DNA from 3 places in the Phytobacter sp. genome. Region 3 is predicted to be linked to each of the others. Evidence: predicted binding sites of a transcription regulator. Region 3 holds the regulator's gene; each other region holds the start of a gene.
What was found. Region 3 encodes ArgR, which controls arginine synthesis, uptake and breakdown. Its sites were predicted from a motif close to ANTGAATAAAAATACANT; they were not measured.

Region 1 (4,610 bases), on a different contig from region 3:
TTCAGACCAGCTTTCATAATCGCCGATACCCAGGTAACGGGTCAGTTCGCCCAGTGCTTCGGTGTGACGGGTGCTTTCCTGACGAACGTCAATACGCACCAGCGGCACGCCAAAACATTTCACGCGCCTAAGGGTATCGAGCAGTTCACCATTGGCGATGATGCCCATACCGCAGGCTTGCAGAGATTTGTAACAGGCGTAAAGCGGTTCCCACAGTTGTTCGTTCTGGCTCAGCAGACCTTCTGGTTTCGGCAATCGCTGGCCTTTCAGGCGCGCTTCCAGCCAGGCCTGCGTTGCCATCAGCTGGCCGCGCAGTTTTTTCATCAGATAGCGATACGGTTCCTGCGCGCCTTCGGCACCGGCCAGTTCACGAAGCTCGTCGGTACATTCGACCATCGACAGCTCAGAGATCAGCAACTGAATATCTTTCAGGAACAGATCGGTCGCTTTCCAGCGGCTCAGCAGCAGGACGTGACGGGTAATGTCTGCAGTAACGTTCGGGTTGCCGTCGCGGTCGCCGCCCATCCAGGAGGTAAAGCGGACCGGTACGAAATCGACTGGCAGTTTGTAATTCAGGTTCTCTTCGAGCTGTTCGTTGAGCTCGCGAAGATAGTTAGGCACGCCTTCCCACAGACTGTTTTCGACAACCGCAAAGCCCCATTTGGCTTCGTCGACCGGGCTCGGGCGATGTTTACGGATTTCATCGGTATGCCAGGACTGCGCGATAAGCTGGCGCAGGCGGCGCATCAGCTGATGGCGCTCATAGTCGGCGATATCGGTGTTATCCAGCTGCTTTAAGCAGGTGTTCACTTCCACCATTTTGTGGATCAGTGTACGGCGGGTGATCTCTGTCGGGTGGGCGGTCAGCACCAGCTCCAGCGACAGCGATTCAACGGCTTTCTTGATAGCCGCTTCGTTGAGATCGGGTTGGTCTTTCAGTTTACGCAGCGTACGAGCAATCACTTCCGGGTTGTTTGCGGCTTCGCCTTTTGGCGAAATGCTGTGGTATTGCTCGGCGGTATTGGCAAGGTTCAGAAACTGGCTGAAGGCGCGAGCGACCGGCAACAGTTCATCATTGGACAGGTTTTGCAGCGTGTTGAGCAGCTCCTGACGGTTAGCTTCATTACCAGCACGTGAAGATTTGGACAGCTTACGGATTGTTTCGACCCGTTCAAGAATGTGCTCTCCCAACGCATCCTTGATGGTATCCCCCAGCAGCTTGCCGAGCATACTGACATTACTACGCAAAGCGGAATATTGTTCGTTCATGTTAACCCAGACACCCCATCTCATTTTATTTTGTTATATCCACCGTCCTGCAACGTGAAACGGATAGATATCAGACACCGCCTTTTATAAAGCCACGTAAAACCCACGGCGTCAATTGCTGCGAAATCGGTTCAGCAAACGAATAAATGCCGTGAATTTACGAAATTTAATTCGCTTTGCGGCTGATAAGCATAGCTTATGGAATTGTGAACAACGTCACTGCGTTTTCTCCTCACCCCGAGGGCGATTTATCGGGATGAGGAGGGGGTTAATCAGTGCCAGCAGAAGTGATGCACGACCTGTGTGATCAACTCGCGTGTTGGTTTTATAAAGCGTGTCTCAAGATATTCATCAGGCTGATGGGCCTGATTAATGGAGCCTGGTCCTAACACCAGCGTTGGGCACAGAGTTTGAATAAACGGCGCTTCGGTGCAGTAGTTAACCACTTCCGTTTCTACACCCAGCAGTTTTTCCACCACTTCTACCAGCTGATGGTCCGGCGGGCATTCGTAACCTGGAATTGGTGGATGCAGTTCGGATACCGTCAGGCGACCCGGCCAGCGGCTGCTTACCGGCTCTAACGCCTCTTCAAGCAGGCCGTTCAGATCGTTCAGGGTCATGCCCGGCAGCGGTCGAATGTCCATGTGCAGTTCGCAGCAGGCACAAATTCGGTTAGAGGCGTCGCCACCGTTAATGCTGCCAAGGTTCAGCGTTGGGTACGGCACGGTGAAGGCGTCGTAGTGATAACGCTCTTTCAGGTTATCGCGCAGATGCAGGATATGGCCGATGGCGTCATGCATCAGTTCGATGGCGTTGACCCCACGCGCCGGATCGCTGGAATGACCCGATTGCCCCAGAATGCGGATAGCGCTGGAGATGTGGCCCTTGTGAGCGCGTACCGGCTGCAAGGAAGTCGGTTCGCCAATAATGGCGCAATCCGGACGGAGCTGCGTGTTCTCTGCAAAGTAACGTGCGCCCGCCATGCTGGTCTCTTCGTCGGCGGTTGCCAGCACATAGAGCGGCTTTTTCAGTTTCGTCACATCAACATCACGCAGGGCATCCAGGATGAAGGCGAAGAAGCCTTTCATGTCTGCGGTGCCCAGTCCGTAAAGTTTGTTGTCGTGTTCGGTCAGTGTAAAGGGATCGCGCGTCCAGCGTCCGTCGTCAAACGGAACGGTATCCGTGTGGCCGGTCAATAAGAGGCCACCGGCTCCCTCGCCAATACTGGCTAACAGGTTAAACTTGTTACGGGTGCCGGGGACGGGCTGCACTTCAACCTTGAACCCGAGGTCGCCAAACCACCCAGCCAGCAGATTGATTAAAGAAGCATTGCTTTGATCAAGGGCTTCTTCCGTTGCGCTGATGGACGGAGTGCCAATCAGGGCGCGGTAAATCTCGATAAATGGTGGCAAATTCATTTTCATTGTTGACATACCTGAGTTCGTGATAGTATCAATATTCATGCATTAATAGTGAATAAAAATACATTAATGTTGAGCGTAAAGGAACCCATTCGGCGCCTTTACAGAGCGACGAGGGATTGATGCCGAATCACTCCCTGGCAAACTTGACGCACTAAGAAGGTAGACTGCCCCGATGTTGAACACGTTAATTGTGGGTGCCAGCGGCTACGCCGGCGCAGAGCTAGTGACCTATGTAAATCGCCATCCTCATATGAACATAACCGCTTTGACGGTTTCAGCGCAAAGCAATGATGCAGGAAAATTAGTCTCCGATTTACATCCGCAGTTGAAAGGTATTGTCGATCTGCCGTTGCAGCCTATGTCCGACATCAGCGAATTCGTTGAGGGTGTGGACGTGGTGTTCCTGGCGACCGCACATGAAGTGAGTCACGACCTGGCACCGCAGTTCCTCGCAGCAGGCTGCGTGGTGTTTGACCTCTCTGGTGCGTTCCGCGTTAACGATCTCGCGTTCTATGAAAAATTCTATGGCTTCACTCACCAGCATCCTGACCTGCTCGCGCAGGCGGTATACGGGCTGGCCGAGTGGAGCGCCAACGCGCTGAGGGACGCGAATCTCATCGCGGTTCCAGGTTGCTATCCAACCGCAGCACAACTCTCTCTTAAACCACTGATCGATGCGGGTGTACTGGATCTCAACCAGTGGCCGGTGATCAACGCGACCAGTGGCGTCAGTGGTGCAGGGCGCAAAGCGGCGATCTCCAACAGCTTCTGCGAAGTCAGCCTGCAGCCGTATGGTGTGTTTAACCATCGCCACCATCCGGAAATCACGACTCACTTGGGCGCACCGGTGATTTTTACCCCGCACCTGGGTAACTTCCCGCGTGGCATTCTGGAAACCATTACCTGCCGTCTGAAGCCGGGTGTCACACACGCGCAGATTGCGGCGATTTTCCAGCAGGCCTATGGCGACAAGCCGCTGGTGCGTCTGTATGAAAAAGGCGTTCCGGCACTGAAAAATGTGGTGGGTCTGCCGTTCTGCGATATCGGTTTTGCGGTACAGGATGAACACCTGATTGTGGTTGCGACGGAAGATAACCTTCTGAAAGGTGCGGCCGCTCAGGCAATGCAGTGTGCAAATATTCGTTTCGGCTATGCTGAAACCCAGTCTCTAATCTAATTGAGTGCAGGCGTGAAAATGAACCCATTAATTATTAAACTCGGTGGCGTACTGCTGGATAGTGAAGAAGCGCTGGAGCGTCTGTTTACCGCGCTGGTGAATTACCGTGAATCCCATGACCGCCCGTTAGTGATTGTGCACGGCGGCGGCTGCGTGGTGGATGAGCTGATGAAAAAACTCAATCTGCCGGTGACCAAGAAAAACGGTCTGCGCGTCACGCCTGCCGATCAAATCGATATTATTACCGGTGCGTTGGCGGGCACGGCGAACAAAACCCTGCTGGCCTGGGCGAAAAAACACAAGATTGCTTCCGTTGGCCTGTTCCTGGGCGATGGGGATAGCGTGAAAGTGACGCAACTCGATAAAGAGTTGGGCCATGTTGGTCAGGCACTGCCGGGCTCGCCGAAGCTGGTGAACGCACTGCTGGACGGGGGCTTCTTGCCCGTCATTAGCTCTATCGGTGTGACGGACGATGGTCGCCTGATGAACGTCAATGCTGACCAGGCAGCGACTGCTCTGGCGGCAACGCTGGGCGCAGATTTGATTTTGCTCTCCGATGTCAGCGGCATTCTGGATGGGAAAGGCCAGCGCATTGCCGAAATGACAGCAGCAAAAGCGGAGCAGCTGATTGAGCAGGGGATTATTACCGACGGCATGATTGTGAAGGTAAATGCGGCGCTGGATGCAGCTCGCGCCCTGAACCGCCCGGTTGATATTGCCTCCTGGCGTCACGCAGAACA
Region 2 (4,610 bases), 510 kb from region 3:
CAGCCCACCAGCATAGATCTCAGCACGGGACGGCAAACGCCCGCGCTTTTGCGGCATACGGTAAATGGGATACTGGAACTCCCCCTGGCGGGTATGACGCGCCTGCACCACCGGCGTGTAGTAACCGGTAAACTGGACGTTGCCGTAGTTATCGGCCCCTTCCATTTGCCAGGCATCAATGCCGAACTGGCGCATATTGCGCGTGTCGCCCCCGGCGCGTAACCAGTCCTGGACTGCACTATAGACAGAACTCTGACCGGAATAGAGTCGCGGGGATGCACTACGAATTTGGCTAACTTGCTCAGAGAAATCGCCCGCGTTGATGGGCGCACCCACCGCTTCAGGCTGGTTTACCAGAGAGAAAGGCTGGTCAAACTTGCCGTCTTTATATTGTTGACCGCGATCGGTCGGTTTCGAAGAACAGGCGGCAAGCAGTGCCATCATTGCGCCTGTGACTAGATATTTTGCCCAACGTCCTTTCATTGTCTCTCATCTTCTGGTTAATCCGGAGCGTGATGAAGATAACAAACCGCCCATCTTAATGAAATGCAATCACTCAACCTGACGCAAATTCGGTATAAAAAACACGCTTATCGTACTGTTTTCATACAAATCACAGGCTATTACGCTATTCCGTTAAAAAAGGGTTGCATCAGAATGTTAGCGGAGTATAGTGCGCATCCACGGACGCGGGGTGGAGCAGCCTGGTAGCTCGTCGGGCTCATAACCCGAAGGTCGTCAGTTCAAATCTGGCCCCCGCAACCAATTAAAATCAGTAGTAAACATTACTCGATGGAAGAGTAATGACGGACGCGGGGTGGAGCAGCCTGGTAGCTCGTCGGGCTCATAACCCGAAGGTCGTCAGTTCAAATCTGGCCCCCGCAACCAATTACAATCTGATGCACATTTACTCGATGAAGAGTAAAGACGGACGCGGGGTGGAGCAGCCTGGTAGCTCGTCGGGCTCATAACCCGAAGGTCGTCGGTTCAAATCCGGCCCCCGCAACCAACACAATAAACACCTTAACGGGTGTTTTTTTGTTTTTATAGTCTGTAAAAATGGCGCCTTTCAGCGCCACCTCGTTATCCTCTTCTCGCCAGCGTAGCGCCGTCGGCAAAGTACGCCTTAATCCCTGCCAGAATGGATTCCGCCACCTCTTGCTGGAACTTCGCCGTTTTGAGCTTACGCTCCTCTTCAACGTTACTGATAAACGCGGTTTCGACAAGAATGGATGGAATATCCGGCGCTTTCAGTACCGCGAACCCGGCCTGCTCAACGCTGTTCTTATGCAGATTATTAATGTTGCCCAACTTGCCCAGTACCGCTTTACCAAACTTCAGGCTGTCGTTGATGGTCAGCGACTGCACCATGTCGAACATCGTATGATCGAGATAGCGATCGCCACTTTTGCTGACGCCACCGATTAAGTCCGCCGCATTCTGCGTCTCGGCCAGGTATTTCGCTGCCGTACTGGTGGCCCCTTTCGTCGACAAGGCAAACACCGAGGAACCGCTCGGCTGACGGCTGCTGAAGGCATCAGCATGAATGGAGACAAAGAGATCGGCGCGCTGCTTCTGCGCTTTCGCCACACGGACTTTCAGCGGAATGAAGACATCTTCATTACGCGTCATGTACGCCTTCATGTTGCCTTCTTTTTCGATCAGAGCACGCAATCGACGGGCTATTTGCAGCACCACGTCTTTCTCACGGGTCCGGTACTTACCAATGGCTCCCGGATCTTCACCACCGTGTCCGGGATCCAGCATGATAACAATCGGACGATCGCGCCCGGCTTTACCCGGCTGCGGCCCGCTTTGTGCAGGCGGTACCTGTTTTTCCAAATCGCCCTGATTGTAGTCTTCGAGCAGTGCCAGTAGCGGATCCTGTACATCTTTAGCATTCGCCGGGTAGAGATCCATCACCAGACGCTCTTTAAAGCCAGCGACCGGCGCAAGAGCAAAGAGCTGCGGTTTAATATCCTGTTTGAGCTCAAACACCATGCGCACAGTCTGCGGATCAAACTGCCCGACACGGGCGGACTTAATGAAAGGATCGTCACTGCGGATCTGCGCCCCCATCCCTTTCAGAACAGAGTTCAGGTTCACGCCTTCAAGATCGACCACCAGCCGGTCAGGGTTGCTCAGAGAAAACTGGCGATATTTGACGACCCGATTAGACTCAACCGTCACACGGGTGTAAGTAGACGCAGGCCAGACGCGCACAGCGACCACCTGGCTAACGGCGGCAAGGCCGACCTGGCTCACGCTTAATAACCACATTGCCCCCGCACCCTGTATTAATCTGCGGCGGCTTAGCGCTTTTTGACTTCCCGACATGCCACTCCCGAGCAAAAGCAAAAATGATGAATTACTGATTAAACGTCAGAATTGACCGAAAACTTTAACGAATGACGCATAAGCTGTCATCTATAAAACGGTAAAGGCCGTGGTTAACGACCTCAGCCCTAATCAATCGAATTAACTGATGATGCAATTTGGGCTTGCACATCAGGCAATAAAAGAATAAAAATACACTTTTTACGAATAATCATGCAGTGAGGGTTAGCCGTGGTAAAGGAACGTAGAACCGAACTGGTGCAGGGATTTCGCCACTCTGTCCCCTATATTAATACCCATAGGGGCAAAACCTTTGTCATTATGCTCGGTGGTGAAGCTATTGAGCACGAAAACTTTTCCAGTATCGTCAATGACATTGGCCTCCTGCACAGTTTAGGCATTCGGCTGGTCGTGGTCTATGGTGCCCGCCCGCAGATTGATGCCAACCTTGCCGCTCATCACCATGAACCGGTTTATCACCAACACATCCGCGTGACCGATGCGAAGACGCTTGAACTGGTAAAACAGGCCGCAGGTCTTCTGCAACTGGACATTACCGCCAGGTTGTCGATGAGTTTGAACAACACCCCGCTTCAGGGGGCGCATATTAACGTCGTCAGCGGCAACTTTATCATCGCTCAGCCGCTGGGCGTTGATGAGGGCGTTGACTACTGCCATAGCGGACGTATTCGTCGTATTGATGAAGAAGCCATTCATCGCCAGTTAGACGGCGGAGCCATTGTGCTGATGGGGCCAGTGGCGGTGTCAGTCACCGGGGAGAGCTTCAACCTGACCTCTGAAGAGATTGCCACTCAGCTTGCAATCAAACTGAAAGCGGAAAAAATGATTGGCTTCTGTTCATCGCAAGGGGTCTATAACGAAGACGGGCAAATTGTCTCCGAATTGTTCCCTAATGAAGCGCAGGCCCGCGTAGAAGCCCTTGAAGAGCAAGGTGATTATCACTCAGGTACCGTGCGTTTCTTGCGTGGTGCAATGAAGGCCTGCCGCAGCGGCGTACGTCGCAGCCACCTGATAAGCTACCAGGAAGACGGTGCACTGCTGCAGGAACTGTTCTCCCGCGACGGTATCGGTACCCAAATAGTGATGGAGAGTGCGGAGCAGATCCGTCGTGCCACCATCAATGATATTGGCGGCATCCTGGAGCTGATTCGCCCGCTGGAACAGCAAGGTATTCTGGTACGCCGCTCACGCGAGCAACTGGAGATGGAAATCGACAAGTTTACCGTCGTCCAGCGCGATAACCTGACGATTGCCTGCGCTGCGCTTTATCCGTTCCCGGAAGAGAAAATCGGTGAAATGGCCTGCGTGGCCGTGCACCCGGATTACCGGAGTTCCTCGCGCGGTGAGGTGTTACTGGACAGAATTGCCGCACAGGCAAAACAGATGGGGCTGAGCAAGCTCTTTGTCCTGACCACCCGCAGCATTCACTGGTTCCAGGAGCGTGGCTTTACGCCGGTGGATATCGATTCGCTGCCGGAGAGCAAAAAAGAGATGTACAACTACCAGCGCCGTTCCAAAGTTCTGATGGCGGACCTGACCTGACCTGTCGCCCCACGTTTTCGCGTGGGGCCACCTTCAGGCTTCAGCCTGAAAAAGAGCATCCAGTCCACTTCGCCGCTCAGTCCGCGTGGTAATAGCCTGTAACAACACACGTTCATCGGCATACAGAGACAAGCGTTTTTTCGCTCGCGTGATGGCGGTGTAGACCAGCTCTCGCGTGACGACCGGCACAAATTGCCCCGGTAAAATCAGCGCGGCGTGCTCAAATTCGGACCCTTGCGACTTATGCACCGTCATCGCCCATGCGGTGTCGTGCTCTGGTAAACGACTCGGTTGAACCGACTTCATGCTGCCATCGGGTAGCGGGAACCAGACGCGGATCCCTTCCCCCTGATCCAGAGCAATGCCAATATCACCATTGAACAGCCCCAGCGATGCATCATTACGGATGATCATCACCGGACGCCCGTGATACCAGCGCCCGTGCGCCGGGCGGAAAATACGCCGCTGTCGAACCAGTGCCTGCTCAACACGTTCATTTAAACCACTCACACCGAATGGCCCTTCGCGAAGCGCACATAGCACCTGATATTCACCAAATGCGGCGATCACCGCCTGGGGCTGCACATCCTGTCGGAGTAGCGATAAATAGTGTTCGTAACCCGCAATCGCATCGTCAATCATCACCTGATAATCTTCGCTGCTCAGCAATGGCTTGCTCTCAATATCGGTAAAACCCTGGCTGAAAACCG
Region 3 (4,610 bases):
ACAACATCCGAAATCAGTGACGCCATTATGGCCAGCCATGACGTGCGCAAAATCTCCTTCACGGGCTCCACTGCGGTAGGCAAAACGCTGGTGCGCAATGCTGCTGAAACCATGAAAAAAGTGTCGATGGAACTCGGTGGGAATGCCCCTTACATCGTGTTTGAGGATGCTGATATTGATGCCGCAGTCCAGGGGGCGATTGCCAACAAATTCCGCAACGCCGGGCAGGTTTGCGTCAGCGTAAACCGCTTCTATATTCATGAATCTGTCTATGACGCTTTCACGCAGAAGCTGGCGGATGCCGTCAGGGCGCTGAAGGTCGGTAACGGTCTTGAAGATGGGGTTGTGGTGGGACCGCTCATTGAAGCCTCTGCTGTCGATAAAGTCCGTGAACATGTTGACGATGCCGTGGCACATGGCGCAAAAGTGCTGGCGGGCGGTAAAGCGCATTCACTGGGGGGGAATTTCTGGCAGCCAACGGTGCTGGGTGACTGCAGCGATGGCATGAAGCTCGCCAATGAAGAGACGTTTGGCCCGGTTGCCGCCTGTTTCTGTTTCACTTCCGAAGAGGAAGTCATTCAGCGGGCTAACGCTACTCCGTTTGGTCTTGCCGCATACTTCTATACCCAAAACCTGTCACGGGTGTTCCGGGTTTCACAAGCGATCGAGAGCGGCATGATTGGGATAAATGAGTGCGCTGTCTCAACCGAGCTGGGGCCGTTCGGCGGGGTAAAAGAGTCCGGGCTTGGGCGTGAAGGCTCGGTGCTTGGCCTCGATGAATTCCTGGAAGTGAAAACCCTGCATCTCGGGGGATTGTGATGGTATGGGCGGGTTGACCGCCCCTTTCTTTGGCAGGATGGCGGATAATGAATATCTATACTTTTGATTTTGATGAAATAGACGATCAAACCGCGTTCTTTCGTGATTTTTCCCGCCAGTTTTCACTTGAGCGTGACAAGGTTAGCGACCTGGATTCACTCTGGATCGTGGTAACCAATGAACTACCGTTGCCGCTGGAGATTGAATTTATCCATTTGCCAGAAAAACTTCGTCGACGGTTTGGTGCATTAATCTTGTTATTTGATGAAGCAGAGGAAGAGCTGGAAGGGCAATTACGCTTTAACTTACGCTAATTCAGACATAAAAAAGCCCCTGCTCTGCAGGGGCAAGTCGTAGGACATATACGACGAGGGATTATTTATACAGTTCGGCTGTGGCGTGCCAGGTATCACCTTCTTGCAGTTCGATGACACGATAGCTCGCTGCACCCGCCTGGTCAGCTTTCGCCGACAGTTGCTCACGGATACTCATTGGGGAACTGGCAGTCTGGGAGACAGAAACACTGCCCAGAGATTGCAGGTTTTGCGCCTGGTCAGCAGACACTTGTGTTGCGGCGCTCGCGCCAAATGACAGCAGTGAAGCTAAACCAAGGGTAGCGATGATTGTGTTACGTTTCATAGTCTTTCTCCTCACATCCCAACGGCTAGAAGGGTTGAACTGCTATTTTTATGCCTGGTACCGTTGAGCGATATCTATTACAGGTTTGTTGATACAGGGGCTTTCAATACAGCTTATTTGTACAGCTCAGCAGTGGCGTGCCAGCTATCACCGGTACGAGCTTCGATGATGCGATACGAAGAAGCGCCTTGTTCTTCTGCTTTTTTGTTCAGTTCTGCACGCATATCCATCGGAGAAGAAGCTACACCGCCTACCGAAATAGTGCCGATTGACTGACGGTTTTGTGCTTGATCGGCACCGATGGAGTCAGCAGCGAATGCGCCAAAAGAGAGAACAGAAAGAACACTCAGTGCTGCAACAGTAGTTTTGATATTCATGATATTTGCCTCGTCATATTTTCTTTCGGAGAGTCTTGTTTCGTGACCCTCATCACAAAATCAAGTATACACTAATAACCCAGAAAATTAATACCAGACTAATTATTTCAATCGTAAATAAGTGGTAAGGAAATCATTTTTTATATCAAATAGCGTATAAAAATTCGTAAGTGTTTTAATTTAATATATGTAAATCATATGGATAGGTCTCTTTGATTATTTGTGCGAAACCATTCTTGAGGTGAATGAATTGCGGGGGGAGAATCGCACTATGTGTCAAAAGAATGGCAGGTCGATGGCAAAAAAATGATTTGAAAGGTGGGTTTTCCCCTCGCAGGTCGCGAGGGGAGGGGGCGATCAGAGCTCTTGTTCGAACAAGACCAGGATGGCTTCGTAGAGTTCTTTAACGGTGAAACCGTTAGCCGGGGTGGTGAAAATAGTATCGTCACCTGCAATGGTGCCAAGGATCCCTTCCGCTTTGCCCAGGGAATCCAGCAAACGTGCTATCAGTTGAGCTGCGCCTGGGCTGGTATGAATCACCACAACGGCCGCGTTGTAGTCGATATCCAGCACCAAATTTTTCAACGGACTTGACGTGGTGGGCACGCCAAGTTCAGCAGGCAGGCAATATACCATCTCCATTTTGGCGTTACGCGTGCGTACCGCACCAAATTTGGTCAGCATCCGGGAGACTTTGGATTGGTTAATATTGTCAAAGCCCTGCTCTTGCAACGCCGACACAATCTCTCCCTGAGAACTGAATTTCTCTTCTTTAAGCAGCGCCTTAAACGCCTTAACTAATTCTTCTTGTTTTGCCGAGCTTCGCATAAGTCACCCGTATAAGGTCATGAAAACTACATTATTATGCATATGGATGAATTTTTATGCAAATAATCTACCGTGGAAATATCTAAAATACTGTTATTAAAGACACAAATTTTATTGAAGCCCATTATGGTGGGACAAAATCTGCTTGTGTCATGTGTCGCAAATTTAAGCAAAAGTAAAATAAATGTTATGTAATTGGTGTTGTTTTGATGGTTGGCGAGTCTATATTGTAAACACTTAGTGTTAATTGCTGAGTTTGTTTGTCAGTCGATCGTAAAAGCCCATTATAATATTTTAAAAGCGTGCCGTGCCGCAGAATTTTGGTTTGCATGATGCCATAATTATCAGGGTGAATTAAGGTCGCCGCAACGGAGTAACGAAATATTTAGCTAACCATAATAAGGAGTTTATGATGAAAGTTGCAGTCCTCGGCGCAGCTGGTGGCATTGGCCAGGCGTTAGCTCTACTACTGAAAACACAACTGCCTTCAGGTTCAGAACTCACTCTGTATGATATTGCTCCTGTAACCCCTGGGGTTGCTGTTGACCTCAGCCATATTCCTACTGCTGTTAAAATCAAAGGCTTTTCTGGTGAAGATGCTACGCCTGCGCTGCACGGTGCTGACGTTGTGTTGATCTCTGCGGGGGTTGCCCGTAAGCCGGGTATGGATCGCTCCGATCTCTTTAACGTCAATGCGGGTATCGTGAAAAACCTTGTCGCGCAAATTGCGACAACCTGCCCTAAAGCGTGCATTGGTATTATCACTAATCCGGTCAATACCACGGTTGCCATTGCTGCAGAAGTGCTGAAAAAAGCGGGTGTGTATGACAGGAATAAGCTGTTTGGGGTCACCACCCTGGACATCATTCGCTCGAATACCTTCGTGGCTGAGCTCAAAGGTAAGCAGCCGTCGGATATTGAGGTCCCCGTCGTGGGCGGGCACTCTGGTGTCACTATTCTTCCATTGTTGTCACAAATTCCTGGCGTCAGTTTCTCTGAGCAGGAAATTATTGATCTCACAAAACGCATTCAAAATGCTGGTACCGAAGTGGTAGAAGCGAAGGCGGGTGGCGGGTCAGCAACACTCTCTATGGGTCAGGCGGCGGCGCGCTTTGGGTTGTCCCTGGTTCGTGCACTGCAAGGCGAAAAAGGCGTGGTCGAATGTGCGTATGTTGAAGGCGACGGGCAGCATGCGCGTTTCTTCTCCCAACCGCTGCTGCTGGGTAAAAGCGGCATTGAAGAACGCCAGGCAATTGGCAAACTCAGTGCATTTGAACAGCAGGCATTAGAAGGGATGTTAGATACGCTGAAAAAAGATATTCAACTCGGCGAAGACTTCGTTAATAAATGATAACCGCTGCCACCTGGTGCGCCGTTTGCCATCAGGGGTGAGCAAAAACCGGAGCCACATGCGCTCCGGTTTTTTTATGTCGCTAGTTGGTCGCTGGGTATTCCTGAATAGTCACCTGAAGCTTGAGTTTTTTGTCTTCGCGCATCACCTCTACCGGAATTTCTGAGCCCGGACGAATCTCTGCAACCTGGTCCATGGTTTCCAGTGCCGAAATAGCGGGCTTGCCGTTCACCGAGACAATCACATCATTCACCTGAATACCCGCCTGAGCAGCCGGACCATCCGGTGATACTTCGTTCACGACAATCCCCTGCAGTTGATCAATCCCGCCACCTTGCGTGTGCAACGGGGCGATCTCTCTGCCACCAATGCCGATGTAGCCACGGATCACACGGCCATCACGAATAAGTTTATCCATGATTTTCGTGGCGAGCTGGAAGGGAATCGCGAACCCAATACCTTCCGGCGTTTCGCCATCATTACTTTTGTCAAAGGATAGCGTGTTGATGCCCATCAGTTCGCCGAGTGAATTCACCAGCGCGCCACCGGAGTTCCCGTGGTTGATGGAGGCGTCTGTTTGCAGAAAATTCTGCCGA

Region 1: argC (N-acetyl-gamma-glutamyl-phosphate reductase) is a predicted target of ArgR. The motif match lies at 2,741-2,758, and genes of this name have one in related genera.
Region 2: argA (amino-acid N-acetyltransferase) is a predicted target of ArgR. The motif match lies at 2,519-2,536, and genes of this name have one in related genera.

What each region holds. Positions count from the first base shown of each region.
Region 1 is NZ_JCACPZ010000002.1:9,352-13,961, reverse strand. It holds gene ppc (phosphoenolpyruvate carboxylase) at 1-1,269, opposite strand, end outside; gene argE (acetylornithine deacetylase) at 1,542-2,693, opposite strand; gene argC (N-acetyl-gamma-glutamyl-phosphate reductase) at 2,866-3,870, shown strand; gene argB (acetylglutamate kinase) at 3,889-4,610, shown strand, end outside.
Region 2 is NZ_JCACPZ010000008.1:837,650-842,259, forward strand. It holds gene mltA (murein transglycosylase A) at 1-483, opposite strand, end outside; tRNA gene AC5JPW_RS21825 (tRNA-Met) at 689-765, shown strand; tRNA gene AC5JPW_RS21830 (tRNA-Met) at 812-888, shown strand; tRNA gene AC5JPW_RS21835 (tRNA-Met) at 933-1,009, shown strand; gene amiC (N-acetylmuramoyl-L-alanine amidase AmiC) at 1,084-2,337, opposite strand; gene argA (amino-acid N-acetyltransferase) at 2,569-3,900, shown strand; gene recD (exodeoxyribonuclease V subunit alpha) at 3,934-4,610, opposite strand, start outside.
Region 3 is NZ_JCACPZ010000008.1:1,346,825-1,351,434, reverse strand. It holds gene AC5JPW_RS24325 (NAD-dependent succinate-semialdehyde dehydrogenase) at 1-819, shown strand, start outside; gene AC5JPW_RS24320 (barstar family protein) at 867-1,133, shown strand; gene yhcN (peroxide/acid stress response protein YhcN) at 1,195-1,458, opposite strand; gene yhcN (peroxide/acid stress response protein YhcN) at 1,572-1,835, opposite strand; gene argR (transcriptional regulator ArgR) at 2,193-2,663, opposite strand; gene mdh (malate dehydrogenase) at 3,076-4,014, shown strand; gene degS (outer membrane-stress sensor serine endopeptidase DegS) at 4,097-4,610, opposite strand, start outside.